3 regions of the Micromonospora sp. NPDC049282 genome follow, and region 2 is predicted to be linked to each of the others. Evidence: riboswitches for the same ligand, from Rfam matches in the RefSeq annotation. Region 2 holds a riboswitch; each other region holds the start of a gene.
The links. Region 2 has a riboswitch for S-adenosylmethionine ahead of ACGFI2_RS14130 (GNAT family N-acetyltransferase). Riboswitches for the same ligand answer to the same signal wherever they lie in the genome.
Positions count from the first base shown of each region.

Region 1: another riboswitch for S-adenosylmethionine. It lies ahead of thrC (threonine synthase); the one in region 2 lies ahead of ACGFI2_RS14130 (GNAT family N-acetyltransferase).
Region 3: another riboswitch for S-adenosylmethionine. It lies ahead of ACGFI2_RS05720 (ABC transporter substrate-binding protein); the one in region 2 lies ahead of ACGFI2_RS14130 (GNAT family N-acetyltransferase).

Region 1 covers NZ_JBICSL010000008.1:74,428-84,609, reverse strand. Annotated here, with positions in the region: gene ACGFI2_RS15190 (alpha/beta fold hydrolase) at 1-1,850, shown strand, start outside; gene ACGFI2_RS15185 (ABC transporter permease) at 1,850-2,752, shown strand; gene ACGFI2_RS15180 (DoxX family protein) at 2,933-3,382, shown strand; gene ACGFI2_RS15175 (hypothetical protein) at 3,421-3,687, opposite strand; gene ACGFI2_RS15170 (hypothetical protein) at 3,684-4,226, opposite strand; gene ACGFI2_RS15165 (winged helix-turn-helix domain-containing protein) at 4,432-4,671, shown strand; gene ACGFI2_RS15160 (DUF4232 domain-containing protein) at 4,804-5,430, opposite strand; SAM riboswitch class I at 5,555-5,688, shown strand; gene thrC (threonine synthase) at 5,699-6,988, shown strand; gene paaN (phenylacetic acid degradation protein PaaN) at 7,422-9,095, shown strand; gene ACGFI2_RS15145 (GNAT family N-acetyltransferase) at 9,159-9,674, opposite strand; gene ACGFI2_RS15140 (cold-shock protein) at 9,899-10,102, shown strand.
Region 2 covers NZ_JBICSL010000007.1:2,180-12,361, reverse strand. Annotated here, with positions in the region: gene ACGFI2_RS14170 (SDR family NAD(P)-dependent oxidoreductase) at 1-570, shown strand, start outside; gene ACGFI2_RS14165 (hypothetical protein) at 560-2,194, shown strand; gene ACGFI2_RS14160 (PIG-L family deacetylase) at 2,191-2,964, shown strand; gene ACGFI2_RS14155 (glycosyltransferase) at 2,961-4,295, shown strand; gene ACGFI2_RS14150 (TauD/TfdA family dioxygenase) at 4,295-5,221, shown strand; gene ACGFI2_RS14145 (hypothetical protein) at 5,400-5,630, shown strand; partial or broken gene ACGFI2_RS14140 (acyl-CoA dehydrogenase) at 5,899-6,230, opposite strand; gene ACGFI2_RS14135 (peptidase inhibitor family I36 protein) at 6,356-6,766, shown strand; SAM riboswitch class IV at 7,423-7,538, shown strand; gene ACGFI2_RS14130 (GNAT family N-acetyltransferase) at 7,551-8,183, shown strand; gene ACGFI2_RS14125 (LacI family DNA-binding transcriptional regulator) at 8,577-9,623, opposite strand; gene ACGFI2_RS14120 (alpha/beta hydrolase-fold protein) at 9,741-10,182, opposite strand, start outside.
Region 3 covers NZ_JBICSL010000002.1:399,607-409,788, reverse strand. Annotated here, with positions in the region: gene ACGFI2_RS05750 (RibD family protein) at 1-538, shown strand, start outside; gene ACGFI2_RS05745 (extracellular solute-binding protein) at 639-2,318, shown strand; gene ACGFI2_RS05740 (ABC transporter permease) at 2,315-3,328, shown strand; gene ACGFI2_RS05735 (carbohydrate ABC transporter permease) at 3,325-4,245, shown strand; gene ACGFI2_RS05730 (amino acid ABC transporter ATP-binding protein) at 4,254-4,997, opposite strand; gene ACGFI2_RS05725 (amino acid ABC transporter permease) at 4,994-5,770, opposite strand; gene ACGFI2_RS05720 (ABC transporter substrate-binding protein) at 5,809-6,666, opposite strand; SAM riboswitch class IV at 6,913-7,023, opposite strand; gene ACGFI2_RS05715 (NAD(P)/FAD-dependent oxidoreductase) at 7,092-8,567, opposite strand; gene ACGFI2_RS05710 (hypothetical protein) at 8,752-9,993, shown strand; gene ACGFI2_RS05705 (hypothetical protein) at 10,040-10,182, shown strand, end outside.

The DNA.
Region 1 (10,182 bases), on a different contig from region 2:
CCAACGCGCGCGGCATCGCCGCCGCCGGCACCCCGGTCCGGGTCGCCTGGTTCACCGGCGGCCACGACGGCGGCGCCGGACCGACCTCCGACTCCGACCGGGTGAAGTTCCTGACCGCGCAGTGGCTCGACCACTACGTCAAGGGTGACGGCCCGGCGCCCGGCGACACGTTCACGTTCTCCCGGATCGCCGGTTTCGACGCGCTCGACCGTGGCCTGGTGGCCACCGGCTACCGCACCGACGACTACCCGGGCGTGACCGGGCAGGAGCGCCGCGAGGTCGCGCTGACCGGCCCGGCCCAGCCGGTCGCCGTACCGCCGAACGGCAACCCGGCGGCGATCTCCGCGATCCCGTTCGCCGGGGCGCTCGGCTCGCTGCTGGACGGCGTGGCCGGTGACATCCCCGGCCAGCACGCCCGCTTCGAGTCGGCGCCGCTGGACGACCCGGTCGACGTGGTGGGCGCGCCGACCGTGCGGATCCGGGCGGCCTCGGAGACCGGCGAGGCGGTGCTCTTCGTCAAGCTCTACGACGTCGACCCGCAGGGCGCGTCGACGCTGCCGGACGGCCTGGTCGCGCCGGTGCGACTGACCGGCCTGCCGACGACGCTGGCCGCCGCCACGCCGGTGACGGTGACGCTGCCGGCGATCGTCCGGCGGGTCGAGGCCGGGCACCGGCTGCGGCTCGTGGTGGCGACGTCCGACCAGGCGTACGCCTCGCCGGCCGAACCGGCGGTGCACACCGTGGCGCTCGGCGACGGGCCGCTCGTGCTGCCCACCGTGGACGCCGCGCCGATCCCCACCTCGGCCGCGGTCTGGCGCTGGGTGCTGGCCGGGCTGCTCGCCGCGATCGCGGTCGGGCTCGTCGTGGTCGTGCTGCTCACCCGCCGCCGGCACCGCCGCCAGGACCGCTCCGTGCACCCGGAGTACGCGGGCGTCCCGCTCGCCGTACGCAACCTGCGCAAGGAGTACGCGGACGGCTTCGTCGCCGTCTCCGACGTCGACTTCGAGGTGCACCCCGGTCAGGTGGTGGGCCTGCTCGGGCCGAACGGCGCCGGCAAGACCACCACGCTGCGGGTGCTGATGGGGCTGACCCAGCCGACCGCCGGTGAGATCTACGTGTTCGGGCACCGGCTGGTGCCGGGCTCGCCGGTGCTCTCCCGGATCGGCGCGCTTGTCGAGGGGCCGGGCTTCCTGCCGCACCTGTCCGGGCTGGACAACCTCCGGGCCTACTGGCGGGCCACCGGGCGGCCGTGGGCGGACGCGCACTTCGACGAGGCGCTGCAGATCGCCGGCCTCGGCGACTCGGTGCACCGGCGGACGAAGAAGTACAGCCACGGCATGCGGCAGCGGCTCGCCATCGCCCAGGCCATGCTCGGCCTGCCCGAGCTGCTGGTGCTCGACGAGCCGACGGACGGGCTCGACCCGCCGCAGATCGCCGAGATGCGCCGGGTGCTCCAGCGCTACGCCACGGACGGCCGGGCGGTGCTGGTCTCCAGCCACCTGCTGGCCGAGGTGGAGCAGACCTGCACGCACGCGGTGGTGGTGAACAAGGGGCGGATCGTGGCGTCCGGCCCGGTCGAGGAGATCGTCGGCGAGTCGCCGAGCGTGTTGTTCGACGTGAGCGACCCGGACGCCGCGCGGTCGGTGCTCGACCGGCTGGACGGCGTACGGGTGCTGCCCGACGACGACGGCGCGCTTGTGGTCGACACCAACGGCACCGCCCGCAGCGAGGTGGTGGCCGAACTGGTCCGGGCCGGGATCGGGGTGGACCGGGTGGTGCCCCGGCGCCGCCTGGAGGACGCGTTCCTCGCCCTGGTCGGCGAGAACTCTCGGGGAAGCGGTGACCGGTGATGGCGGATTCTGCGGTGGCGTCGGCGGGCGCGTCCGGCGCGGCTCCCGGGGGCGGGGCGGCGGCCGGCTACCGGCCCTCGGCCACGATGCCGTTCGGCGCGGAGTTCCGGCGGCAGGCGTCGCGCCGGCGTACCCAGTTGGCGCTGGGGTTCATGGTGCTGCTGCCGCTGATCATCCTGGTGGCGTTCCAGTTCGACTCCGGGGACGACGACGGTGGCGGGCGGGGCGAGTTCGCCAGCCTGGCCGACCTGGCCACCTCGGGCGGGCTCAACTTCACCCTGTTCTCGATCCTGGTGTCGGCGTCGTTCCTGCTGGTCGTGGTGGTGGCGCTGTTCTGCGGTGACACGGTGGCCAGCGAGGCGAGCTGGGGGAGCCTGCGCTACCTGCTGGCCGTGCCGGTGCCCCGGGCCCGGCTGCTGGCGGTGAAGCTGGTGGTCGCGCTCGCGTACTCCGGGTTGGCGTTGCTGTTGCTGGCCGGCACCGCGCTGGTGGCCGGCACGCTGCGCTACGGCTGGGAGCCGTTGAGCAGCCAGGTCTCCGCCGAACTGGCGCCGGCCGAGGGGTTGCTCCGGCTGCTCGGGGTGCTCGGGTACCTGGCGGTGGTGCTGCTGGTGGTGGCCGGGCTGGCGTTCCTGCTGTCGGTGACCACGGACGCCGCGCTCGGCGCGGTCGGCGGGGCGGTGCTGCTGTGGATCCTGTCCAGCATCCTCGACCAGATCACCGCGCTGGGCGGGCTGCGCAACCTGCTGCCGACCCACTACAGCAGCGCCTGGCTGGGCCTGCTGTCGTCGCCGATGCAGACCGACGACGTGGTCAAGGGGGCGATCTCGGCGGTCGTCTACGCCACGCTGTTCTGGAGCCTGGCGTTCTGGCGCTTCACCCGCAAGGACATCACGAGCTGAGGTGAAAGGCGGGGCCCCCTATTAACGCATCCGGTGGAGGAAGGGGCCCCGCTTAACGCCTTCTGCCCATATCATGGGAGCGTTCCCATGTGATTGTCCCGCCTGCAAGGAATCGATTACTTTCGATTCCTATGCCCACCATCCTGGACGTCGTCCGACAGTCGTCCCAGGAGGTTTCCCATGGTTCCGGCGCAGTTGAAAGGCCCCGTGCTCTCCCTGTTCCGCATCGTCGTCGGCCTGCTCTTCCTGCTCCACGGCGCAGCGTCGATCTTCGGCATACTCGGCGGCAACCCGGTCACCGGCAAGGCGGTCCCGGTCGGCACCTGGCCCGGCTGGTGGGCTGCGCTGATCCAACTGGTCTGCGGCGCGCTGGTCCTCGTCGGCCTGGTCACCCGGCCGGCCGCGCTGCTCGCCTCCGGCTCGATGGCGTACGCCTACTTCGTGGTGCACCAGCCGCACGGCCTGCTGCCCATCAGCAACGGCGGCGAGGCGGCCGCGATGTTCTGCTGGTCGTTCCTGCTGGTCGCGGTGCTCGGCCCCGGCACCTGGGCGCTCGACGCCCTGCTGTCCCGCCGCGGTCCCGCCGCCGCCGAGACCTCGTCCGCCCCTCGGGCGTCCGTCCCCGCCTGAACCCCTCGCTCGCCGAGATCTTGGTACGGGCGCGCCCCTCAAGGGGTCGTCCCGTACCAAGATCCGGTGCGGCAGTTGCCGGGATGGTCGGCCGGCAGGTGGCAGCGGCCCGCCCCGGGGAGGCGGGCGTCGCACCAGACCCGGGTACGCACGAACTGCCGGTCCTCCTCCGACAGCGTCGTCTCGCCGAAGTCGACGGCCAGCACGTGCCCGAGTGAGCGGCGCAGCGCCATGGCCAGGGCGGCGGCCTCGTCGACGCTGGTCAGGGTGGTGGGCAGGTGGATGATCCAGTGCGGTTCGGTCACCGTGGTCGACCCCCGTCGGCCAACCCCTCGGTGTACGACGACAACGCCGCGACGGCCGACGTCAGGCTCTCCGCCATCAGGGCGAGGCGTTCGGCGCCGTCCTGCCACTGCCGGACGGTCGTCCCGGCGACTGGTTCCGCGCCCCGGTCGGCGTCGGAGAGCTGCTGCCCGGCAGCGGTGATCCGGGCCGGGAGCCGGCCGATCCGATCAGCGGCCGTGCCCAACCGGTTCCGCACGCCGTCCAGTGCCTCGACCAGCCCGCCGATGGTCGCGGTGTCCCGGTGACCGGCCGCGACGCGCAGTCGGCGTACCCCGTCACTGACCTGGAATTCGGCGTCGCCGGCCAGGTCGAGGGCGTCCTCGCCGCTGCGCCGGGCCAGCCTGATCGCCGGATGGGCGCAGCCCGCGCCGACGCGTGCCAGCAGCACGGTGGCGGCGGCCACCCCGAGGTGCGTCTCCCGTAGCTCGGCGGTGACCTGCTCGACCGCCCAGATCGCGCTGGCGACCGGCACCTCTGAACTCGTCTCCGCATCCGTCACATCACGTCTCCTTCGCCTGGTGGATGGCCGGAGCAGCGCGCGGGTCCACTGGGGATGTGCGCTGCCCCGGCCGGGGGGATCGACCAGTGCCTAGCCGGGCGGTCCTGCGGGAAGCTTTACCGATAATGCTGGTAAAGTCAACGATGCGCTTGAGGTTCCTCCCGGCTTCGTGATCAGATGGGCATGCCTAGCTGGGAGTGCCCGCATGTCCACACCGCGCCGGTTTGAGCCGCACTACCGAAGGATCATCGCCGACATCCGGAGGCGCATCGCCGACGGCGAGTGGCCGCCCGGCCACAAGCTGCCGTCCACAAAGGAGTTGGCGGACATCTACGAGGTGGGCAGTCAGTCGACCGTGCGGCAGGCCATCACGATCCTGATTGAGACCGGCGAGTTGTACGGCCACCAGGGTCTCGGTGTGTTCGTCCCCGACGCCGACAGATAGCTGGACCGCCTGCAGCGGGCCTCCAGGGGAGGATCGGCGTCGCCGCCCGAAATCTTGGAAGGAAATGGCCCCTGGAGGGGCGCTTTCCTTCCAGGATCTCTCGGATTGCTGTCGGCGGTGCAGGTGCCGCGCTCAGAGTGGGTTGATCGGGGTGGTGGCAGTGGACGGTGGGGCAGTCGGAGCGGTCGGTTCCGTGGTGGGGTCGGGGTCGCTGCGCTTCCAGGCGCTCACCCCGAGCCGGCCGGTGTTGCCGAGGTCGATCGGCCCGTCCAGCTCGACCGGTTGCGCCGGTCGGCCGGTCACCGGCGCGACGTCGAGCTGTCGGCCCTCGGTCGCCACCACGGTCGCGTCGGTGACGGTGTTGCGCCAGAGCAGCGCGGCGCCGGCCCGTTCGCCGGGGCGCAGCACGAGCCGGGTCGGCGCCGCGTCGAAGCCGGAGGTGATCTCCTTGGCGCCCGGGACGATCCGGACCGTGATCGGGTCCCCGTCGGCATCCCGGAGCCGGACCGCCGGATAGCCGCGCAACTCGTACGGCTGGTTGCCGCAGTTGACCAGGCCCAGGCCCATGGCCCGCAGCCCCATCGCGGCGCTCACCCCGGTCTCGGTGATCCGGATGCCCTCCGGGGTGCAGGCCGGGGTGGGTGAGGTGGTGGGGGCGGTCGGCGGGGCGGGCATCGGTTCGACGTGCGGTGGCTCGGTGCACGCCGCCAGCAGCGTCAGTGCCGTGAGAAGAACGGTCCCGACCGCCGCGCTGCGCATGGGGTGATCATGCCACCCGGTGGGCGAGCCGGTCGCCCTGGTCGGCCGCCGAGCCGGCCCACTGCGTGGGAACCCCGGGTGGCAACGTCGTGAGCGGCGCATAGACTCGACGGCACAACTGCATACCTCATCCAGAGGGGCTGAGGGATACGGCCCGACGACGCCCCGGCAACCACCCGCACGCTCGACGACGAGCGACCTGCGGGCAGGTGCCAATTCCGTCCCCGCCGCACCCGGCGATGCGGGGAAAGATGAGAGGACCCTCGGCATGACGTCGACGCTTCCCGCCGTGTCCGGCATCGACACCTCCCGCAGCCCGGCCCGTGCCCTGGTCTGTCGCGCCTGTTCCGCGCGCTACCCGCTGGCCGCCCAGCACGCCTGCTACGAGTGTTTCGGCCCGCTGGAGGTCGACTACGACACCGCCGCGTTGGCCACCGTCACCCGGGAGCAGATCGAGGCCGGCCCGAACAGCATCTGGCGCTACGCCGCCCTGCTGCCGGCCGGCCAGGACCCGGCCACCCGGGTCACCCTCGATCCGGGGCTGACCCCGCTCGTCGCCGCCGGAAACCTCGCCGCCGAGCTGGGTCTCACCGGTCCGCTCTGGGTCAAGGACGACAGCGCCAACCCCACCCACTCGTTCAAGGACCGGGTGGTGTCGGTGGCCCTGACCGCCGCCCGGGCGCTCGGTTTCACCCGCTACGCCTGCGCGTCCACCGGCAACCTGGCCAACTCGGTCGCCGCGCACGCCGCCCGTGCCGGCGTGCCGTCGGTGGTCTTCATCCCCAGCGACCTGGAGCAGGGCAAGGTCGTCACCACCGCGGTCTACGGCGGCGATCTGGTCGCCATCGACGGCTCCTACGACGACGTGAACCGGCTCTGCGGCGAGCTGGTGGAGACCGACGAGTTCGAGGACACCGCGTTCGTCAACGTCAACGTCCGGCCGTTCTACGCCGAGGGCTCCAAGACGCTCGGCTACGAGGTGGCCGAGCAACTGGGCTGGCGCATCCCGGCCCAGGTGGTCATCCCGATGGCCAGCGGCGAGCTGCTCACCAAGATCGACAAGGCGTTCACCGAGCTGGTCGAGATCGGGCTGGTCGAGGCGCCGGCCGGCGGCTGGAAGGTGTTCGGCGCCCAGTCCGCCGGCTGCAACCCGATCGCCACCGCGCTGCACGACGGCCGCGACACCATCGTCCCGGTCAAGCCGACCGGCATCGCCAAGTCGCTGAACATCGGCGACCCGGCCGCCGGCGTCTACGCGCTGGAGGCGGTCCGCCGCACCGGCGGCTGGATGGAGTACGCCGACGACGACGAGATCCGCGACGGCATCCGGCTGCTGGCCCGGACCACCGGCGTGTTCGCCGAGACCGCGGGCGGTGTGACGGTGGCGGTGCTGCGCAAGCTGGTGCGGTCCGGAAGGCTCGACCCCACGGCCGAGACGGTGATCTTCAACACCGGCGAGGGCCTGAAGACGCTCGACGCGGTGGCCGCCACCGCCGGCCCCACCCACCGCATCAAGCCCAACCTCCGCGCCGCCCGAGACGCCGGCCTCCTCTCCTGACTGCGCCCCACCCTCCCCACTCCCACCCCTCCTCCGCGATCTTGCACTTTCCGCCCCGGCGAAAGGGGTGAATCGCCCTCGCCTCGGGGCCGAAAGTGCAAGATCAACGAGAGGGTGGGTGGGGCGGGCTCGCCCGGGTGGGGGATCGGGGGCGACCAGGGGGTGACGGGGGAACTGCGGGGAGTGGCAGAAAACCACCGGCAAGGACTTGACGGCAGGAACCGGACGGCGCAAGATGCTCGGTGCGGGAGGGCATCCGCCGGAGACTTTTCAAAGTTTTGCGACCCAACGCCGGAGGCGTTGTGCGGACGTCCCTCCCGACCAACCTCGCGCAGGGCCAGCGGAAAACCGCTGGCCCTGTCGCCGTTCCCGGGCCAGCCAGTTTGTGACACGCCCCTACTGATCTGGTGCCTTCCTGTTGCATGATGGCGGCATGACGGAGACCCCGCACCCCCTGCACGACAGGCACGCCGAGACCCTCGACCGGGCGCTGACCGCGATCACGGAGCGCGGGTACTGGTCCGCCTATCCCGAGTCGCCCAGCCCTCGGGTGTACGGCGAGACCGCCGCCGCCGACGGCAAGGCCGCCTTCGAGGCGTACCTGGGCGGAGACTTCCCGCTCGACCAGGCCGGTGACGGCAGCACCGTCGCCACCGAGGCCAGCCCGTTCGGCGTGCCGCTCGACGTGCGCTACCCGCACGCAGGCGCCGACCAGCTGGTGGCCGCCGCCACGGCCGGGCTGCCGGCCTGGCGCGACGCCGGCCCGAAGGCCCGGGCGGGGGTCTGCCTGGAGATCCTCGACCGTCTCCACAAGAACATCTTCGAGCTGGCCAACGCGGTGCAGTTCACCAGCGGCCAGGCGTTCGTGATGGCGTTCCAGGCCGGCGGCGCGCACGCGCTGGACCGGGCCCTGGAGGCGGTCGCCTACGCGTATTCGGAGATGACCCGTCATCCGGGGACGGCCGGCTGGGAGAAGGCCGCCGGCAAGGGCGACCCGCTGCGGATGACCAAGACGTTCCACGTGGTGCCGCGCGGGGTGGCCCTGGTCATCGGCTGCAACACGTTCCCCACCTGGAACTCGTACCCCGGGTTGTTCGCCTCGCTGGTCACCGGCAACCCGGTGGTGGTGAAGCCGCACCCGCGCGCCGTGCTGCCGCTGGCGATCACCGTGAAGTACGCCCGCCAGGTGCTCGCCGAGGCCGGCTTCGACCCGAACCTGGTGCAGCTCGCCCCCGAGGCGGCCGGCGAGAAGCTCGCCTCGACGCTGGCCCTGCACCCGGCCGTGAAGATCGTCGACTTCACCGGTTCCACCGAGTACGGCGACTGGCTGGAGTCGAACGCCAGGCAGGCCGCCGTCTACACCGAGAAGGCCGGCCTGAACACGGTGGTGATCGACTCCACCGACGACTTCGCCGGGCTCTGCCGCAACCTGGGTTTCACGCTCACGCTCTACAGCGGCCAGATGTGCACCACCTCGCAGAACCTGCTGATCCCCCGCGACGGCATCGCCACCGACCAGGGGCACAAGAGCTTCGACGAGGTGGCCGCCGGGATCGCCGGCGCGGTCGCCAAGCTGACCGCCGATCCGGCCCGGGGCGTCGAGCTGACCGGCGCGATCGTCAACGACGGGGTGCTGGAGCGGCTGGACGAGGTGACCAAGGTCGGTGAGCCGGTGCTGGAGTCCCGGACCGTCGAGCACCCGTCCTTCCCGCGCGCCGTGGTGCGTACGCCGACCGTGGTCAAGCTGGACGCCGGCGACACCGCGACCTACGCCCGGGAGTGGTTCGGGCCGATCTCGTTCGCCATCGCGACCGACTCGACCGAGCACAGCCTGCGGGTGCTGCGCGAGACGGTGGGGGAGAAGGGCGCGCTGACCGCCGCCGTCTACTCCACCGACGAGGCGGTGCTGGACGCGGCCGAGGCGGCGGCGGTCGACGCCGGGGTGCACCTGTCCTGCAACCTGACCGGCGGCGTGTTCGTCAACCAGTCGGCGGCGTTCTCCGACTTCCACGGCTCGGGCGCGAACCCGGCGGCGAACTCCGCGCTGACCGACGGCGCCTACGTCGCGAACCGCTTCCGCATCGTCCAGAGCCGCCGGCCCGCGTGAAAGGCGGGGCCCCTTCTTGACGCATCCGGCCGAGAAGGGGCCCCTTCTCAACCACGCAGGGGGTCAGGCCGGGCGGCGCATCTGGAGCTCGCGCAGGGCGGCGATCCGCGGGTGCCGGACGCGTACGCCGGTGTCGGTGAAGCCCAGCTTCCGGTAGGCCCGGCAGGCGCGGTCGTTGCCGACCACCACCTCCATCATCAGCTCCGGCCGCCCGCAGGCGCGGGACCAGGCCGCCACCTCGTCCACCAGCGCGGCGAGCAACCCGCTGCCCCGCCGGGCCGGCGTCACGTAGACCGCGTAGACGAGCGTCAGCCCCGGTTCGTCGGGTGCGGCCGTGCCCCCGGCGTGGCCGACCAGGCGACCGCCCGGGTCGGCGACGAACTGGGCGGTGTGGTCGCCCCGGGAGACCGTCGCCACCCGGGCCGCGAAGTCCGCGTGCGGCCGGGCGGCGGCCTCGGCGACGGTCTCCAGGAAGGCCAGCGGGGCGTCGGCCAGCATCTCCAGCCGGAGCGCCCGCATCCGGGCGGCGTCCTCGGGGCGGATCCGGCGGACCGTGGTCGGGGTGGGCGCGCTGGTCATGTCCGCATGCATACCGGACCGGTCCGGACTCGCGCTGCGGCGGGGCCGTAGCGGCCCGGATTATGCCCGATTTGTGGTCGTGCACGGTCGTCACGCCTCGTGTAGCGTGCGATTTCGGTCACCGTATTCAGCGGCCGTCGCCGATGGCCGAAACCGGTGCGCCGCCGGTGCCGGTCCGCCGGTTCCCGGGTCTTGGAACGCCGTGCAGAGTGAGGAAGTGCACCGTGGCACAGGGCACCGTGAAATGGTTCAACGCCGAGAAGGGCTACGGCTTCATCGCCGTCGACGGCGGGCAGGACGTCTTCGTCCACTTCTCCGCGATCGAGATGGACGGCTACAAGGCGCTGGACGACGGCCAGCGGGTCGAGTTCGAGATCGCCCAGGGCCAGAAGGGTCCGCAGGCCGAGCACGTCCGCCTCATCGCCTGATCGTTCGGCGGCCGCCGCGCGCGGCCGAACCACCCTGACCGGTGCTGCGTCACGGCCCCGCACCGTGGAAGATCATGAGC
Region 2 (10,182 bases):
GACCTGCGCGACGCCGACGCGACGCTGCGCATGGTGGACGAGGCGGCCGACGCGCTGGGCGGTCTCGCTGTGCTGGTGAACAATGCCGGCGTCTTCGGTCCCCATCCGATCCACGAGACCGGCTATCACGACTGGCGACATGCCTGGCGGGAGACGCTCGACGTCAACCTGCTGGGGCCGGTCAACGTGACCTGGGCGGCCGTACGGCACCTGCCGGTGGGTGGCCGGATCGTCAACGTCACGTCGGTGAGCGCGTTCCGGGGTGAGTGGTCCGCGTCCGCGTACGCGGCAAGCAAGGCGGGGTTGAACTCGTTCACCCAGTCGATGGCGGTGGCGCTGGGTCTCCGGGGGATAGCAGTGGCGGCGGTGGCCCCAGGATGGGTGGAGACGGACATGACCCGCGACGTCCTCGACTCGCCGGCGGGCCCGGTCATGCGTTCCCGCAGCCCGTTCGACCGGGTCGGACGGCCGACGGAGATCGCCGATGCGGTGCACTACCTGGCCTCGCCCGCTGCCGAGTGGTGCAGCGGCGCCGTACTCGATCTCAACGGTGCCTCCCATGCCCGATGACCTCCTGGGGCTCCGGGTGCAGGACGGGACCGGGGCGGTGGACGGCCGGGACGGCGGCGTGCCGGTGCGCGGTGCCGCCGCCCGCGCCTACGTCACGCTGCCACGCACCGGCACCTCCGGGCTCGCCCGCGACCGGCGGCACAAGCAGCATCCGGACGGCGCCGTCGTCGAGTTGCCCTGGCCCGCAACCGTGCCAGGGCCGCGCGGGGGCGATCCCGACTCCATGTCGGTGGTCGCCTCGGTCGCCGCGTCCTACGCGCCCACCCGCTACCACTACTTCACGGGCCGGTCCTGCGCCGTGCTGGACGGTCGGCCCGTCGCTGGGGGCCAGGGATATCCACCGGTCAGCGGCGTCGCCCGAGCGGTGCCGTCCGGCGGCGGCTTCCACCCGACCGAGCTGTACGCGGCGGTCGCCGGAGACGACTCGCTGCCCGGCGGGCTGTACCACTACGACGCGACACATCACCTGCTGGAGATCCTGGCCACCGGTGATCCGCGCGGCCTGCTCGGGTCGGCCCTCGGCCACGAGCCCGCTGGCGTGGTGTTCCTGATCTCCTGCCGGCTGTGGAAGAACAGCGCGAAGTACGGCAGCTTCGGCTACCGGCTCGGTGTCATCGACAGCGGCGTACTGCTCGGGATGGTACTGAGGGCAATCCCTGCTCCGGTCCCGGCGGCGGTCCGGTTCACCTTCGACAGCGACCTGCTGGACACGGCATTCGGCCTCGATCCCGAGCTCGAATCGAGCTATGCGCTGGTCGAGGCCGAGGTCGCCGCCGTACCGGCGGTGGCCGGCTGTCCGCCGCCGGCCGTCACCCGGTCGACCGGCCTGGCAGCCGACCGCGACCTGCTCCGGCTCGCGCATCCGGCGGTGCTGCGGCTGCACAGGGTGAGCCGGCCCGCCGCCGGGAACGCCCGGGTGCCGTCCGAGGCCACCCCGCCGTCGGTCGTCCCGATGGCGTCCGGGGTCACCCTGCCATCGGTCGTCCCCTTGCCCGGGCCGCTCCCGGTGGACCTCCGGCAGGGCGTCGCGGTCCGGCGGTCCGCCGTACGGCTCATCCCGGCGCCGCTGTCCCAGGCCGAGTTCGGCACCCTGCTGTGGCATCTGTTCACCGGATACGACAGCGACCTGGGCGGCACCGCCGGGCGGTGCGGACATCTCAGTGCGTACTGCGCGGTGGAACGGGTCGAAGATGTCGAGCCAGGCATCTACGCATACGACCCGTACGCCCACCGTCTCGTCTCCGGCGATCGTCGCGGCGACATCCGCGAATCGATCGGCGCGGTCCGGGTGGAAGGGGAGAGCAGCAGTCTCCGGCCGGCCGCGGCGAGCATCTTCCTCTACGGCGACCTCGGCGCCGGTCTCGACGCGGTCGGCGACGTCTGGTACCGCATCCAGGGCATGATGGCTGGCATCGCGGTGCAGCAGGCCGCCCTCGCGGCGTCCGCGACCGGGCTGGCATGCCGGCCGTCCTTCGGATACCGCAAGGAGCCGGCGGCGCGGTTGCTCGGCGTGCCCGCCGACCACCACGACCTGATGCACATCGTGGTGGGGCGGGGCGCACCGCTGGGCGGCGTGGTCGACATCAGACTCGGCCCTGGCACCGGACCCGGAGGTGCGCCATGACCTCCCGCGTACTCGGCCCGGCCGACATCGTCGCCCTGACCGACCTGCTCGGTCCCGACGGCGTGCTCGTGGTGTCGCCTCATCTCGATGACGCCATGCTCTCCACCACCGGACTGCTCACCAGGTTGGGTCGGCCCACCGTCGTCGCGACGGTTTTCGCCGGGTCGCCGGACCAGGCGCGATCGGTGAGTGACTGGGACCGGTACTGCGGCTTCGACGACGCCTCGGGTGCGGCCCGGGTCCGGGCCGAGGAGGACCGGATCGCCTGCGCCGTGCTGGGCGCGACGGCGCTGCACCTGACCGGCGTGGACGGCGCGTACGGCGGAGGTGGGGGGGGTCTCGACGAACTGCGCGCGGTGCTGGCCGGGCTCCCAGACGGCACGACGGTGCTGCTGCCCGCCGGCATCGGAGGCCACCAGGACCATGTCCGGGTACGGAACGACGGGCTGCGCTGGCTGACCGGGCGTACCCGGGTCGGTGTCCAGCTCTACGCCGATCTGCCGTACGCCGCCGCTCTGTGGCACTGGGGGGCCGAGGGCAGCGAGCGGGTGCTGGGCGATCGGCACGCGCTGCGGACGATCGCGATGCTCGACGATCCGCCGGCCGAGGCGGTGCTGCGGTGGGTCCGGCTCAGCGGTGCCGAGTGGGCGGTCAAGCGGCGCGCCGTCTGGGCGTACGCGTCGCAGCTCGCGCCGTTGAGCGTGACCGCGCGAGGCTTGATGAGCTGCCCCGGGCCGTTGCAGACCGAGGCCGTCTGGCGGATCCGATGAGATCTGCCGGCGAGAATCTGGGCACCGGGGATGACATCCGCGCCCTGTGCCACCGGTATCCCGGCCGGCTGGCCGCCGCTGTCGCGGACACCCTGGTCGTCGCGGCGGACCCGCGGGCGCGCTCGGCCAGCCCGACCTACTGGGACCAGGCGCAACGGTGGCGGGCCGAGGTCACGGCGGAGGTCCGGGCCCTGGCCGGTGGGCCAGCCCGGACGCTGGCCGAGCAACTGATCGAGGCGCCCGACTCGGCGCGGACGTACTTCCGCCTGCGCGACGCGCTCACCCGGCTGGCCGCCCGGCCCGACGCCGACGCCGGCGCCGGGTCGCTCTTCCGGGCGGCCTGGCGGGCCGAGGGCATGTCGCGAATCGGCTACCACGTCGGACGGCGCTACCGGGACACCGGTGGCGAGGTGGCTTGGGAGGCGCTGTTGCCGGCGCCACAGGACGCGCGTCCGCCGGCCTCCGCGCAGCCGGACGACACGGCCCCGCCGGTCCACCCGATCGCCGCCCGGTCGCCGAGCCCGCCCACCGTGCTGGTTGTGGTGCCGTTCCGGGACGGCCGCGCCGAGGCGGTCCGGCTCCGCAACGCGCTGGCCTGCCTGCGAGGGCTGGCCGACCAGGCGCTGCCCCGGCACCGCTACCACGTGACGGTCGTCGAGTCGGACAGCCAACCTCGTTGGCGCGAGGCGGTGAGCCCGCTCGCGGACACCTACCTCTTCGCGCACAAGGACGGCCCGTTCAACAAGGCGTGGGCCGTGAACGTCGGCGTGCACAACAGCCCCGTTCGGAGCGACCTGGTCTGTGTCCTGGACGCAGACATCCTCGTGGACCGCCAGTTCCTGCCACGCAACGCCGCGCGGTTTCTGCACGCCGGAGTCGGTGCGCTGCTTCCGTACCGAGATGCCCTTTATCTTGATCCAGCAGCAAGCGGGCACGCCATCGCGCGGCGCTGCCTGCACGCGACGCCCTCGGCCGAACGGGAGTCGCTGCGGGGCTTCTTGCTCCGGTCCCCCTCCGGCGGCTGTGTCTGGCTGCGTACCGAACTGTTCCGCCGGGTTGGTGGCCTGGACGAACGTTTCGAAGGGTGGGGCGGCGAGGACGACGACTTTGCGATCAGGCTCGGGTTATGGGCCGCGCTGGAGCGGTACTCCGACACGCTGCTGCACCTGTACCACCCGCCCGCCAGGGCCGAGATCCGCGACGGCGTGCCGACGAACGGGCCGTCACGTGGGCAGTACTGGCCGACCCTGGAGGTCGGTGTCATCGATCGGTACGCGCCCGGAGCCGACGCCGCCCGACCAGACGCCCCGAATATCGAGGAGCACGGCTGATGGAAATCGTGACCGACCTTCGCGAGCCGGATCAGGTGCTGGGGCGGGTCGCCGACCACGGGGCGGTGCTACTGCGGCCGGCCGGCCGCTTCTCCCGCGCCGAGTTCGTCGCACTCGGCGACGCGCTGATGCGGCCACGCTCGCACGGCGCCGCGTTGGCGGAAGCCCGGGAGTTCGTGGCCGGTGACGCGACGACGACCACCGTGACGACGGGCCGGCAGGGGATCCCCCTGCACCGCGAGGCGTCATATGTGCCCGGGTCTCCCTCGCTGCTCATGTTCTACTGCGAACGCCCTGCGGCCGAGGGCGGCGAGACGACGGTCTGTGACGGCGTCCAGCTCCTGGCGGCCCTGCCTCAGGCGATCCGGGAGTTCGTCACCAGAGCCGAGATCCGCTGGCAACTCGACATGCCGGACGGTAGTTGGCAGGAGATGTGCGGTGCGGACGACCCGGCGGCGGCGATCGCCGCGATCGCCGGATACGCGCCGTTTCTGATGCCCTGGGAGTCGGTGACCGCCGATGCGGTGGGACGGACCGTGCGGGTGCGTCTGTCGACCCGGTGCGTCACGCCGGCGCTCTTCGACAATCTTCCGGCGTTCTGCAATTCCGTCCTCGTCCAGACCGGCCGCCGGAGCAGCGCCGCCGATCACGGGCGGCGGCTGGAGCTGCGGATGGCCGACGGCGCACCGTTCCCCGTCGAGGTGCTCAGCGCCGTCGCGTTGGTCGCCGAGGAACTCACCGTGCCGGTGCCGTGGCAGCCGGGAGACGTCGTCATCGTGAACAACACGCGCGTGATGCACGGCCGACGCGGCTTCGCTGATCCGGCCCGGCGGATCCTGGTCCGGATGGGCTACCTCACGCCCGGGTCGGTCGACCGATGGTGGCGCGAGCCGGCCGCCCTGGACCGCGTGCCGCCGGTCCGCTGATCGAGCAGGATGCCGGGGGTGCGAGAGCCGATGCCGGTATCTTACCCGTCCGTTGCCTGGCTGGGCCGATCATGTGATCAATACGGTTGAGGCAGCCGCGCGGCGGATCCGCCACCCAGATCGTAGTCGACAACGGCGGTTCACATTGGACGCGGACCCACCTCACGAAGGGGCCAGAATGAAGGTACGGGAAGACTTTGAGGCGGTCGTCCGGGATCTGTCCGGGCTGGACCTGAATGGGTTCCAGATCGATCCGCAGCGGCCGGAGCTGACGCTGACCACGCTCTCCATGTCGCCGGGAGTAAGCCTCGTGGATCCATCGCTGACCACGAAGAGCTGCACGCTGGCTTGTGGCGGTCAGGGCTGCAACTGCGTCTGTGACTCCGTCTGTCATGTGCACGAAGGCTGATCTCACCTGGCGGGTTCGCTGGGCGACCGTTCGCCCGGCCGGTCCTGAGGGCTGCCTGCGCGGCCGGGGCGCGGCGAGGACACCGGACCCCGACCTGGCAGTCCACCTCACCGCCTGACATACGGGGGGTTGTCCGGTCTGCCCGAACGGCGGGTCAGCCGTCCGGGCGCGGGCAGCGCGCCGGCCTCCGGGGGTGTGGTGTGATGCGCCCTGCCCCGGAGGCCGGCGTCCACAAGGCAGACGTTGCGGTGGCCAGTGGTCGTGCCGATGCCGGAACTGCCTGCGGGTCACCGGTGGCGTCATGGGCTGCCATGGTCTCCTGCCGGCGGGGTTCCTCGCGCAGGATGGCGCAGTGCAGCCACTCCTCCGGGATGGCGAAACCGGCCACGAGCGTCCGCATGTGCGGGCGCAGCTCCTCGAGCAGACCGTTCACCACGGCGGTTATCACGTTCGAGCGGGCCGGCGTGAGCGTCCGTGCTCCAGGAACCACCCCTTGTGGGCCTCGAGAACGCCGAGCGCGGACAAGTCGCAGACCCGGGAGAGCAGCGCCCGGACCGCCGGGTCGGCGGTGTCCCCGATGCCGGCGACGAACGCCTCCAGGGGTCGAAGGGACGGTCCTTCTTCGTGATCGCCTGACTTTCCGAAGTCCGAACACCGTTCGCTCATCGACCCGCGAACGACCCACCCAGGCCAGGACCACCGGCCGCACCCTCAAGGAGAAAGCCATGTCCCGCTCGACCGGCTCCACTGTCCCCCGACGCCGCAGGTGGTCTGCACTGTTCGCCGTCGGCGCCGCTACGGCGGCCATCGTCGGCACCGCCGCACCCGCGGCAGCCGGCCCGGTGAACAGCGCTGCCGCCGCCCCGTGTCCGTTCAGCGCGACGCTGTGCCTGTTCGACCAGACGTCGTTCGGCGGTGCGCGGTTCGCCGTCAAGTCGTTGGTCCCCGGAGGCATGTGTGTCAGCCTGAACGACAGCGGTTGGGGAAACCGGGCACGCTCGGCGATCAACACCGCCGGCCGCAGCGCGGCCCTGTTCTCCAACGACGATTGCCTCGGCGACCCGTTCCAGGTAGCGCCGAACGCCAGTCTGTCGGACCTGGGTAGCTTCAGGCCGCAGAGCGTCTGGGTGTCGTAGCCATTCCCGTGACCCGGCCCCTGCGGTCGCGGTGCGCGCCGCCAACGCCGTGATCCCTGGCCGATGTTCCTGGTCACGCCCTCAGTGTTGCTATGCCGGTAGCGGCGCGGGATCTCGCGCCGCTACCGGCCTGTTCCGGCGCCTCGTCGCGGCGGCCCGACCTGGACCCACTTCCTGAGCGCGCCGAAAGCCCATCAGCACAGCCTCGACCGGCACGCCCGCAGCGCCCGCTGGTCCGCCCGCGACCGCCCTGGCGGACGCGCAATCCTCTACCACCGCCACGTCGGCTCCGTCCTCGCCCGCGACTGGTCAAGCCGGATGGACCAAATGTTCATCGGCGCCGTCGCCGTCAGCGCCGAGGCGACCACTCTCCGCCGCCCTGACCCTGCGGCTACTACTACCGACGGCACGAAACCCGTAGTCGTCAACTACACGGGACCGCCTGCGGTCAAATCCGACTATCTGGGCGCCGCAGTCAACCCGGTGCCTTGGCCGCCACGCACCTCAGTTCCAGCACCGAGGGAAGGCCGTCCCTTGCTTGGCCGTGAGCGCGAAGCCTGATTCGCAGCTCACGAAGTTGCCCGTCCACACCGGCCCGGCGCAGGACCGCAGCGGGGAAGTAACGACGTCGGCCGTGGTGCTACGGTCACCTGCAAGGTCATGAGCGCCAGCGCAGAGCCCCGGCTTGCTGGCCGGCAACCCTCCGTTCGCGGGCGGGGTGCTCCGGGTGAAGACCAGGCTCGGCACGAGCGATGTCGAGCAAGCCGCGAAATAGGAGGTCCATATGGCGGCTGTCCCTTCCTCCCACCAGCACACGGCAGCCGAACAGCTCGGGCCGGGTGGTCCACTGAGACTGCACCTCGCCGACGTTGACGTCGCTGGGCAGATCGCACTGCTGCACGCCGAAAGCTGGCGCCGACACTACCGAGGCGCCTACGCCGATTGCTTCCTCGACGGTGACGTCGCCGCCGACCGTCGCGCCGTCTGGACTGCCCGCTTGGCCACCCCGACCAACTGCCAAACCGTGGTGGCCGAGGACAACGACCGGCTGGTCGGCTTCATCCACGTCGTGTTCGATCACGACCAGCAATGGGGCAGCCTCGTCGATAACCTGCACGTTGCCAACGACCGCCACCGGACCGGCGTCGGAACCGCCCTCCTGGCGCACGCCGCCCGAGCCGTCATCGAACACGCGAGAGCCGCCGGAATGTATCTGTGGGTCCTTGAGCAGAACACGGCGGCGCAACAGTTCTACCGCGCCCGCGGAGCTCGCCACGTCGAAACGGCAGCAGTATCGCCGCCAGGCGCAGACCCATCCCGGCTCAACGGCAGCCCTCGCAAGCTCCGCATGGCATGGCCAGACGCCGCCGCAAGCGATCTCGACGCCGAACTCAAACATCGACCTCAGGCACGCTGAATCCAAAATCCGAAAGGTAGGTCTGGACGGTATCCGCAGCGATCGTCCAGACCTACCTTTCGGAGCGCTGGTCAGCGGCCCGCCGTCCGCAGTCCGCAGCTGGACAGGACAACGGCCGTCGAGGTAGTGCGAGAGCACCGCGAAGTTCGGGTAGTTCATGTTCGGGTACCGGCCGGGCGAATCGCCGCCGGGCGAGGCGTCGATGCTGATCGGCCGGGTGCCGTCGTTGCCGTTCATCGCCGAGTGGAGGGCCTGCTCGAAACTCTCGGAGTCATCGGTGAAGTTCGGCTCGTTGATCTGGCTCCACCGGACGACCGCCGGGGTGTGCCAGTCACAGCAGTACGCCGACGGGCGCCACCGTAGCAATTGCGCAACCGGTGTGGCAGGACGGCCTCAGCGCAGCGTCGACTGCCTCGGGATCAGTTCGAAGTCGACGACTATCCTCCGGGGCGCCGGCTGTTCCTCTCGCGGCACACCGTCGAACTGGAGTTGGATCCGCTCTTCCAGCAGGGCGACTGCCTGGTGTGCGATCACGTCGCGTCCGGGGTCGATGGTGCTCAGCGGAGGTCGGGAGTAGTTCGCTTCGTCGATGTTGTCGAAGCCGATCAGCAGGACGTCCTCGGGAACCCGTAGGCCGCGGTCCTGAAAGGCGGCGAGCGCACCCAGCGCGAGTGTGTCGGCGAACGCCACGACCGCGTCGGGCTTGACGCCGCTGTCAAGGATGCGAGCGATCGTCGTGGCGCCGGTGGAGTGGAAATAGTCGGGTACACCGATGATCGCGCGTGGGTCGACGTCGAACCCTCGTGACTGGAGGGCGTCCCGGAAGCCCTGGAACCGCAGCGTTCCGCTGCTCGGCGATGGGTCGTCCTTAACTCCCAGGGGAACTACCGTGGTCGCACCCCGGCCCAGGACGTGCTCGGTCGCCGCACGTGCTCCCTCGACGTTGCTCATCGTGACGTGGTCGAGGCCGCCATCGAACACCCGCTCGCCCAGGAGCACGAGGGGGAAGTCGACGTCGAACAGCGGGAGGTCTTTCTGGCCCAGCGCGAGCGGGGAGTACAGCACGCCGTCGAAGCGTGACCGGTAGCTGCCGTCCAGTACCCGCAACTCGCGGTCGCGCTCAGCGTCGGTCTGCTCGATGAAGACGGTCAGGCCTCGCCTGGATGCCTCTCGCATGACGGCGTCCGCAAGTTCGGCGAAGTACACAACGCGCAGCGACGGCAGCACCAAAGCGATCGCCCCGGTCCGGCCTCTGCTCAGGTTCCGCGCCGACACATTCACGTGGTAGCCCAGCTCACGGATCGCGTCGTCCACCCGCTCGCGGGTTTCCGGACGCACGTACTGATAGCCGTTGAGGATGTTGGACACCGTCTTGATCGACACCCCGGCGAGTCGGGCGACGTCGCGCATCGTCGCCGACCTGTTGGTCTTGCGTGCCACAGCCCCTCCCGCCGCTCGTCGATTCGTCGGCCAGGGTATAAGACTGCACCATTCACAACCCCAGGACGCAGCGGCCGGCCCGCCCGATCCGGGGCGCGCCGGCCGCGTGACGCGAGGTCAGTTGATGGTCAGGGCGATGGCGTGAACGGAGCCGCGGACCGGGTCGATCTGCAACTCGTAGGCACCTGGGGCTAGCCCGGTGGTGTCCCAGTGGAAGATGTACTCGTTTCTTGCGGCGCTGTAGCGTGCGGTGTTGTCCGCCCTCTTCTGCACAGGTGTGGCCGGAACGCGGTTGCCGGCCACACCGTCGGTCTTCTTCACGAGGTAGAGGCGCGGCCGCGCGTCGGTGACCGTCTCGCCGTCTGCGTCGGTCACGGTGAACTTGACCGGCACGGGGTGTCCGGCTTTGACGATGTCGGAGCCGTCGCCGGCCAGCGGTGGCCGCACCCCGCCGAACCGGTACTCGGGCGCGAAAATCCGCGGCACGAAGTCGATCAGATTCGCCATCCAGATGTCGAAGCCATGCGGTCCGACCCAGGTGCCGGCGTACTCGTATTCG
Region 3 (10,182 bases), on a different contig from region 2:
CGCGGCCACGGTCCGCCGCGACGACCCCCGGCTGCTGGTGCGCAGCGAGCGGCGGCGCGCCGAGCGGGTGGCCCGGGGGTTGCCGCCGTCGCCGGTGAAGGTCACGGTCACCGGCAGCGGCGACCTCGATCCGGGGGCCCGGTTCTTCGGCGTCGGTGACGGGCTCAAGCTGGTCTACTGCCCGAGCGGGGTGGTGGAGAAGGCCCGCGAGCAGGTGGGCGCGGTGTCCACCGTGGTCGACGCCGGTGAGTCGGTCACCCCGGAGGCGGTGGTCGCCGACCTGGCCGCGCGGGGGGTCGGCCAGTTGATGGTCGAGGGCGGCGGCACGATGCACCGCCAGTTCCTCACCGCCGGCCTCGCCGACGAGCTGCACCTGGTGGTCGCGCCGTTCTTCGTGGGGGACGGCCGGGCGCCCCGGTTCGTGGGGGAGGGGCGCTTCCCGTGGCACCCGGGCCGTCGGGCCCGGGTGGTCGAGGTGCGCCAGATCGGTGACGTGGTGCTGACCCGCTACGCGCTCTCCGACCGCTGCCGGGCCTGACCGACGCTCCGGTTCGCTCTTGTGCAAGCTCACGGTCGAGATTAGTTTGTTGACCATCCATACGAACACTCCTCCGTGCATCCCTCCGAAAGGGGGACCGATGAGCGTGCACCATCCCGAGCCGGGCTCCTCCCGTCGCCACTTCCTCGGCCTGGTGGGCCTCGGCGTGGCCGCCACCACCGCCGGCCCGCTGCTCGCCGGCTGTTCCGAGAAGCCGGCCGGGTCCGGCGCCGCCCAGCAGCTCGACGCCGTCTCCGGCGTGCTGCCCACCCGCAAGGACCTGCCCGGCGCCGTCAAGCCCGACATCGTCGGCACCCGCCCGGTGCCCGACGGCTACACCAGCTATCCGGCCAGCCTGGTCGACGCGATCACCGACAAGCCCGGCACCAGCGGCAAGCAGGTCACCGCGATGACGCCCGCCTGGGGCCCGGCGCCGCCCGGCATCGCGCAGAGCGCCTACCTCCAGGCGGTCAACGCCGAGCTGGGCACGCCTGTCAACTTCACCATCCAGGACGGCAACACGTACGCCGACAAGCTCAACGCCATGTTCGGCGCCCGCGACGTGCCGGAGCTGGTCTGCGTGCCGGGGTGGGAGGTGGAGAAGATCCCGCGCTTCGCCGAGGCCATCAAGGTGCTCTTCGAGGACCTCACCGACCACCTCAAGGGCGACGCCGCGAACGCGTACCCGATGCTGGCCAGCTTCCCGACCGGCGCCTGGCGCGAGGCGGTGTGGAACGAGCGGCTGATGGCGGTGCCCAACCCCACCGACGGGCCGTTCCCCTGGGCGCTGTTCGCGCGCAAGGATCTGCTCGACGCGCGCGGCCTGGCGCTGCCGACCAACCTCGACGAGCTGCTCACCATGGCCAAGCAGGTCACCGACCCGGCGCGCAAGGTGTGGGCGTTCGACGACGTCTTCGCCATGATCCAGATGTTCCACCGGGTGCCCGGCTCCAACGGCGGGTGGCGGCTGCGCTCCGACGGGACGCCGGAGTTCAAGTACGAGACGCCGGAGTACCGCCGGGCGCTGGAGGTGATGGTCCAGGTCTACAAGGACGGCCTGGTCCACCCGGACATCGTGGCCAGCAAGGGCGCGGACGCCAACCAGCTGTTCGCCAAGAACGGCGCCATCGTGTTCAAGCAGGCCGGCGTCGGCTTCTGGCAGGGCGCCCAGGCCGAGCACCAGAAGACCAACCCGAAGTTGAACATCCAGCCGGTGCCGGTCTTCTCCGCCACCGGCGGCGACCCGCTCGTCTGGGGCGACGACAAGCCGATCTCCTTCACCTTCGTCAAGAAGGGCCTCGGTAAGGACCGCGTCCAGGAGCTGCTGCGGATCATCAACTGGTGCTCCGCGCCGCTGGGCAGCCAGGAGGCCCAGCTCCGCGACTTCGGCGTCGAGGGCAAGCACCACACCAAGTCGCCGAACGGGCCGGTGAAGACCGACCTGGCGTTCAAGGAGATCGCGAACCAGTACTTCTTCATCAGCGGCCGCAACCCCACCGTCGGGCCCTACCCGGACACCCCCCGCTACGTGCCGGACGTGCTGAACTACTCCAACCAGATGGTCAAGTTCCTGGAGAAGGACCCCTGGGACGGGGTCAAGCTGGAGATGCCGGCCGCCTACAAGGCCAACCAGGTGCCCACGGAGGACAAGTTCACCGACGTCCAGCGCGGCCGGCGGCCGCTCAGCGACGTCGACGCCATCGTCGCCGAGTGGAAGGCCAACGGCGGGGAGGAAGCGCGCAAGCTGCTCGCCGACGCGCTGCCCAAGGCGGGTAGGTGAGCGAGCCGGCCGTCGTGGTCGGGCCCGAGCGGGCCCGACCCGACGACCCGGCGCCACCGGCGCGCGCGCCCCGCCGTCGCCGGGTGCCGCTGCGCACCCGGCTGCGCCGCGACTGGCAACTGCTGGCCATGGTGGCGCCCGGCTTCGGAATCCTGCTGGTCTTCAGCTACCTGCCGATCGCCGGCAACGTCATCGCGTTCCAGGACTACAACCCCTACCTGGGCGACAATCCCTGGCAGGCGTTCACGCACAGCAACTGGATCGGCTTCGGCCAGTTCCAGCTCCTCTTCGACGACCCGGCCTTCTGGGACGCGTTCCGCAACACCCTGGCCATCACCGCGTTCCAGCTCGTGTTCTTCTTCCCGCTGCCGATCCTGCTCGCGGTCATGCTGCACAACCTGCTCTCCAGCCGGTTGCGCGGCTTCGTCCAGACCGTCGTCTACCTGCCGCACTTCTTCAGCTGGGTGCTGGTGGTCACCTTCTTCGTCGCCATGCTCGGCGGAGCCGGGCTGCTGGCGCAGACCATGCGCGACGCCGGTATGCAGCCGTGGAACGTGATGACCAACCCGGACACGTTCATCGTCCTGGTCACCGTGGAGGCGGTGTGGAAGGACGTGGGCTGGGGCACCATCGTCTTCCTGGCCGCGTTGTCCACCATCGACCAGAACCTCTATGAGGCGGCCGCCGCGGACGGCGCCGGACGGTGGCGGCGACTCTGGCACATCACCCTGCCCGGCCTGCGCCCGGTGATCGTGCTGCTGCTCATCCTGCGCCTCGGCGACGCGCTCTCGGTCGGCTTCGAGCAGTTCCTGCTGCAACGCGACGCGGTCGGCCGGCAGGCCGCCGAGGTGCTCGACACCTTCGTCTACCACTTCTCCATCGCCACCGGGAACTACGGCTACGGCGCGGCGGCCGGTCTGTTCAAGGCCGTCATCGGTCTCGTGCTGATCCTGGCCGCGAACCGGGTGGCGCACCTGCTCGGCGAACGAGGGATCTACTCGAAGTCATGACCGTGACCATCCGCCGGCCGACCGGCGCCCGCGCCCGCCGACCGGTCTGGGAGGAGCCACCCACCCCGCTCGGCCAGGGACTCAAGGCCCTCCTGCTCACGCTGCTGGTGCTCGGCGTGCTCTTCCCGCTCTGGGTGGTGCTGGTGACCAGCCTCTCCTCACGGCAGACCATCGCCGACGCCGGCGGGCTGGTGGTCGTGCCGAAGGGCATCGACGCCTCGGCCTACCAGACCATCCTCGCCGGCGGCGCGGTCACCCGGGCGTTGTGGATCAGCACGCTGGTCACGGTGTGCGGCACCCTGATCGCGCTGACCGTCACCGTGCTCGCCGCGTACGGGCTGTCCCGGCCGGGCTCGCTGGGGCACCGCTGGCTGCTGGCGTACTTCCTGATCCCGTTCCTGCTCTATCCGCCGCTGGTGCCCCGCTACCTGGTGGTCACCGGGCTGGGCCTGAAGGACACCATCTGGGCGCTGGTCCTGCCGCCGGCGATCAGCGTGTTCAACCTCGTCGTGGTGCGCGGCTTCTTCCAGGGCATCCCGCAGGAGCTGATCGACAGCGCCCGCATCGACGGCGCCGGCGACTTCCGTACCCTGGGTCGGATCGTGCTGCCGCTGTCGCGCGCGGTCATCGCCGTGGTCGGCCTCTTCTACGCGGTCAGCTACTGGAACGTCTGGTTCGACGCGCTGCTGTTCATGGACCGCAACGACATGTACCCGATCCAACGCGTGCTGCAGAGCTACCTGCTGGCCGGGCAGGCGCCGCACACCTCCGGCGGCACCACCGGGGTGAGCATGCCACCGACCGAGGCGATCAAGATGGCGGTGGTGGTGCTGACCGTCGCGCCGATCGTCGCGGTCTACCCGTTCATCCAACGGCACTTCATCAAGGGGGTGCTGATCGGCGCGGTGAAGGGCTGACCCGCCGCTCAGAGCACCTGGGACAGGAACCGCCGCAGCCGGGGGTGCTCCGGCGCGTCGAACACGGCGGCCGGCGGTCCGGCCTCCAGCACCACGCCCCCGTCCATGAACGCGACGGTGTCCGCGACGGTGCGGGCGAAGCCCATCTCGTGGGTGACCACCACCATGGTCATGCCGGCGGCGGCGAGGTCCGCCAGCACCGCGAGCACGCCCTTGACCAGCTCCGGGTCCAGCGCCGAGGTGGCCTCGTCGAAGAGCATCACCTGCGGGCGCAGCGCGAGCGCCCGGGCGATGGCGACGCGTTGCTGCTGGCCGCCGGAGAGCTGCGCCGGTCGGACGTCGGCCCTGGCGGCCAGCCCGACCAGGTCGAGCTGGGCGCGGGCGAGCGCCACCGCCTCGTCCTCGTCGAGCTTCTTCAGCTTCCGCAGCGCGAGCGTGACGTTGCGCAGCACGCTCAGGTGCGGGAAGAGGTTGAACTGCTGGAACACCATGCCGATCCGCTGCCGCAACGCGTCCGGGTCGTCGCGCAGCACGCTGCGCCCGTCCAGCAGCACGTCGCCCCGGTCCGGCTCGATCAGCCGGTTGATCGTCCGTAGCAGGGTGGACTTGCCGGAGCCGGACGGCCCGATCACGCAGGCGGTGCCGCCCCGGGCCACGTCCAGGTCGGCGCCGCGCAGCACCCGGTGTGCGCCGAAGGCCAGGTGCACGTCGCGGACGGCGAGGCTGACCGAGGTGGCGGTGGTCGTGGTCATCGCGGGTCCCTTCCGGTCGGGGCGACGCCGGCGGGCGTCAGCTCGGGCTCGGGTTCGGGCGGCGCGGCCGGGCGGCCCTGCCGCAGCCGCCGGTCCAGCCAGTTGACGGCGTGCGTCAGCGGCACGGTCAGCAGCAGGTAGAACAGGCCGGCCAGCAGCAGCGCGGACTGGTTGCCGGTGTTCGCCGCGTAGTCCTGGCCGATCCGGAACAGCTCCCGCTGGCTGGCCAGCAGGCCGAGGAAGTAGACCAGGCTGGAGTCCTTGATCAACGCGATGAGCTGGTTGACCCAGGCGGGCAGCACCCGGCGTACGCCCTGCGGGATGATCACCAGGCGCATCGCCTCGCCCCAGGAGAAGCCGAGCGCCCGGGCGCCCTCCAACTGGGCGGCCTCCACGCTCAGGATGCCGGCGCGGAAGATCTCGCCCAGGTAGGCGGCGGCGATCAGCGACAGCGCCAGCACGCCCAGCGGGTAGGGGTTGGGGCCCCACACCCGCATGCCCAGCGGCGCCAGGCCGACGCCGATGAGCAGGATGGTCGCCGCGGCCGGCAGGCCGCGGAACACGTCGGTGTAGACCCGGGCCGGCCACCGCAACCATCGGGTACGCGAGATGCCCGCGACCGCCAGCAGCATGCCCAGCACCGAGCCGAGCAGGGCGGCGGAGACGGCGAGGATCAGCGTGTTGGGCAGCCCGACGGTAAGCATCTCGGGCAGCGCCTCGCGCATCGACTCCCAGTCGAAGAACGTCTCCCAGAGGGTGCTCAGTGGGTCCATGTCCGCTCCGTCCGCCCTGCTCGTGCTCGGTTACCGGCTCAGGAGGCGGCCGACGGCGCCGGCGCCGGGACCGTGCCGCTGCCGGGCTTGAAGTCGGCCGGGACGGGCCGCCCCGGGTAGTACTCCGCCTGCAGGCGGGTCCAGGTGCCGTCGGCGATCACCTCGTCGAGGCCCTTGTTCAGCGCCTCGCGCAGCTTGTCGTTGCCCTTCGCCACCGCGAACGCGGTCGGGGTGGGGCTGAGCTGCTTCGCCGCGACCTTGATCTTGCCGTTGCTGTCGGCGGCGGACTTGTCGCCGATCTCGGCCGGGGCGATCCAGGCGTCGGCGGTGCCGGCCTTGAGCTGGTTGACCGCGCCGTTGTAGTCGGGCACGCGCACCGGGTCGAGGTTCTGCTTGGTGGCGTAGTCGTCCTGCACGGTGCCCTGCACCACCACCACGCGCTTGCCGGCGAGCTGGTCGAAGCCGGTGAGCGGGGAGCCGGCCGGCACGTCCAGGCCGAAGTAGCCGAAGTCGTAGCCGTTGCCGAAGTCCACCGTCTTCTTCCGGGCCTCGGTGATCGTGATCGAGGAGCTGCCCACGTCGAACTTGCCGCTGTCGACCTGGGCGAGCAGGGCGGAGAAGTCGGTGCCGACGAACTCCACCTTCAGGCCGACCTTGCCGGCGACCGCGCGCAGCAGGTCGTTGTCGAAGCCGGTGAACTCGCCGTTCCTCAGATACACGTTCGGCGGGGCGTCGGTGAGCGTGCCGGCCCGGATCACGCCGGGTCGGAGCAGGCCGTACGGGTTGTCGGCCTGGTCGGTGGAGCCACCGCCGCCGCAGGCGGTGAGTGCGGTGGCGGCGAGCACGGCCGCAGCGCCGAGCGCGGCGACGCGGGTCAGGGCGGTACGGATACGCACAGGAACTCTCCAGAGTGGATGGACGCGCGCCGCGCGTGCCGGTGCCGGCGACGCCGGGCACGGCGGAGCCGGGAGGACGGATCGGGGAAGGGGGTGGAGCGTTGGTTCAGCGCGCGTCGCGACAGCGGTCGGTGCACACCCGCATCAGGTCGACGTGGCGGCGCTCGACCAGCATGAGGCGGGCCGGAGTGACGGGCGGTGCGAACATCGGGTCTCCCCTGGTCGGTCGGTGCTGACCTGGGTGCCAGGCCACGCTTGCGCCGACGGCTGCCGGCGCCTGGTCCTCACCCGGAGCACCCCACCGTGGCGGAGGGTTGCCGGCCAGCGAGCCGGGGCTTGACGCTGGCGCTCATGACCTGCCGAAAGGCTAGCAGCACCGGTGCGCGGGTCGTCCAGCGGTTATGACCGGCCTCACGCGCCGGGCCTTACCGTCGCGCGGGCACGACCGGCGCGTCCCGGCCGGTGCCGTGCCGGGACGGGCCGCGGTGCTCGTGGTAGTCCTGCTCGACGTTTACCGTCCAGACGTCGTGGTCCGCGCCGTGCGCGATGTTCTCGGCGGTCAGCATGGCGGTGAGCATGGAGTGGTCCGCGTTGTTGTACCGGTGCATGCCGTTGCGCCCGACCGGGTGCACGTTCGGCGCCTCCCGGGCCAGCCACCCCCGGATCACGTCGACGTTGTGCTGGTACCGCTCGTCGTACACCGGGTACGCCTTGGGCATCCGCACCACGTGGCCCGCCTCGACGCAGCCGGGCCGCACCAGCCCCAGCCGCTCCAGCTCGGCGGTGGCGAACGCGACCAGCCGTTCGTCCGGGGTCCGCCACATCTCGTCGCCCTCGAAGACGAAGTACTCCAGCCCCAGGCAGGTCCGGCCGTCCTTGACCAGGTACGGCGACCAGGAACCGAAGTTCTGGATCCGCCCCACCCGGGCCGCCGGGTCGTGCACGTAGATCCAGTTGTCCGGGAACGAGAACTCCGCCGGCACCACCAGCGCGACGGTGAGGAAGTCCCGGTACCGCAGGTCGTCGGCGGCCGCCCGCACCTCCGGCGGGGCGGCCGGACGCATGGCGTGCACCAGCGCGGAGATCGGCATCGAGGAGATCACGTGCTCGGCCGGTTCGGTGCGTGCACCGCCCCCGTCGACCACCGTCACGGCGGTGGCCCGACGGGCGGCCGGATCCCGGTGCACCTCGCTCACCCAGGTGCCGGTGGCTACCGTGCCGCCGCGCCGGACGACCTCCTCGGTGCAGCGTTCCCACATCATCCCCGGCCCGTGCTTCGGATACTGGAACTCCTCGATCAGGCTGGTCACGTCCGTACGGCCGCGGCCGGGCAGCAGCGCGTTGCGCATCGCGGTCGCCAACGACAGGTTCTTGATCCGCTGGGCGGCCCAGTCGGCCTGCAACCGGTCCGCCGGCATCCCCCAGACCTTCTCCGTGTACGTCTTGAAGAAGATCGAGTAGAGCCGCCAGCCGAAGCGGGCCGACACCCACCCCTCGAAGTGCGACTGGTCCTTCGGCGGTCGCAGCCGGGCCCGGCCGTACGAGCCGAGACAGCGCAGCGCCTCCCACACCCCCAGGTTGCGCAGCGCGTTGCCGGCGTTGAGCGGGTAGTCGTAGAGGGCTCCCCGGTAGTAGATCCGGCTCATCCGAGGTCGGAGCAGGAAGTCCTCGTCGGGCAGGATCTCGTGCCAGAAGTCCTCGACCCGGGAGACCTTGGTGAAGAACCGGTGCCCACCGATGTCGAACCGCCATCCGTCGCGCTCCACCGTGCGGCTGATCCCGCCCACCACGTCGTCGGCCTCGTAGACCCGGACCGGCAGGCCGTGCCGTCGCAACTCGTACGCTGCGGTCAGCCCGGCCGGACCTGCCCCGATGACCACCGTTCCGTCGCCGTCACCCATGCCGTCCGCGCCCCCCGCCAGCCCGCCGATGCGGAACCGCCCTTACCCGTCCTGCCGGCGTCCTCACCTGCCGCGCCGCACCGGCCGGCACATCGGCCCGGTCGGTGTGAACCGGGCCGGAACGGGAAGGCGGGTCGGGTTTCCCGGTCCGGGGGTCGGTCGCGGGGCGACCGGTGGGAGCGCGATGACGGACGAGCGGCGGGCCGGCCCGGCCGACCTCGCCCGGGGGCGACCGCGGGCGGCGGCCCGGCTGGCGGCGGCGGCCCGTCGGGTGCCCGAGCCCTGGGGCTTCGTGCTCGCCGTCTTCGTCGGCGCCAAGCTCGTGCTCAGCCTGGTCGGCGTGCTGGTGCTGGCCGCGTGGGACGGGGTGCCCGGCGCGCCGCCGGCCGCCGAGGCGTTGATGCGCGACCAGCAGGACGCCGTCTCGTCGCACCGCTGGGTCTCGCTCTGGTTCGCCTGGGACTCGTTCCTCTACGATCACCTGGCCCGGTTGCCGCTGGACCGGCCCTGGCCGGACTTCGGGTTCCCGCTGCTCTACCCGTTCCTGGCCCGGCCCTTCGCGCCGCTGCTGGGCGGGCACACCGCCTGGGCGCTGCTGCTGGTCAGCAACGTGGCGCTGGTGTTCCAGCTCCTCTTCGCGTACCGGCTCGGGGCCCGGCTGTTCGGCGGCGACGGCCCGGCCGACGGCCGGCGGGCGGTCCGCTACCTCCTGCTGCTGCCGACGGCGTTCCTGTTCCAGGCGGCCCTGACCGAGTCGCTCTTCCTCTGCCTCGCGCTGGCCGCCTTCTGGTACGCGGAGCGGCGCCGCTGGCTGGTGGTCGGGATCGTCGGCTACTTCCTCGCGATGAGCCGCTCGGTCGGCTTCCTCGTGGTGGTTCCGCTGGCCCTGGTGCTGGTGCGCGAGCACGGCTGGCGCGTGGGACCCCGCGCCTGGCCCCGACTGCTGCGGGAGGGCTGGCCGCTGCTGCTGGTCCCGGCGGGCTGGCTGACGTTCATGGCGTTCTGCCGGTGGCAGGCGGGCGACTGGTTCGCCTACCAGCACACCCAGCAGACCGGCTGGGGCATCCGGCTGCAGAGCCCGTTGACGGTGGCCGGGTCGGCGTTGGCCGGCGGCAACTCCGCCGACGCGCTCCGGGTGTGGCTCGTGGTGGCGGCGCTGGTCGTGGCGGTGGTCGGGCTGCGCCGCCGGGCGGACTGGCCGTACCTGGTCTACACGCTGGTCGTGGTGCTGGTGCCGCTGTCGATGGGGTCGCCGGTCTACAAGAGCCTGCTGCGCTACCTGCTCGCCGCGTTCCCGGTCGCGCTGGTGCTGGCCCGGTGGGCGCGCCGGCCCGGCCTGGACCCCTGGCTCACCGCGGTGCTGGCCCTACTGCAGGGTGCGCTGTTCGCGGTCTGGCTCACCTACTGGACCCACCTGATCATCTGATCGCGCCCGTGCGGCGGGCGGGCCGGACGGGTCGCAGAATGGGAGGATGAGTGAACGCCGGGTGACCCTCGACGACCTCGGCGCCTGGTTGATCAAGGGCAACGCGCAGGCGACGGACCTGACCGGCCGGTTCGCCGCCGACCCGGTTCCGGCAGCCGCAGGCGGCGAACCCGTCGTACCTGACGGTGG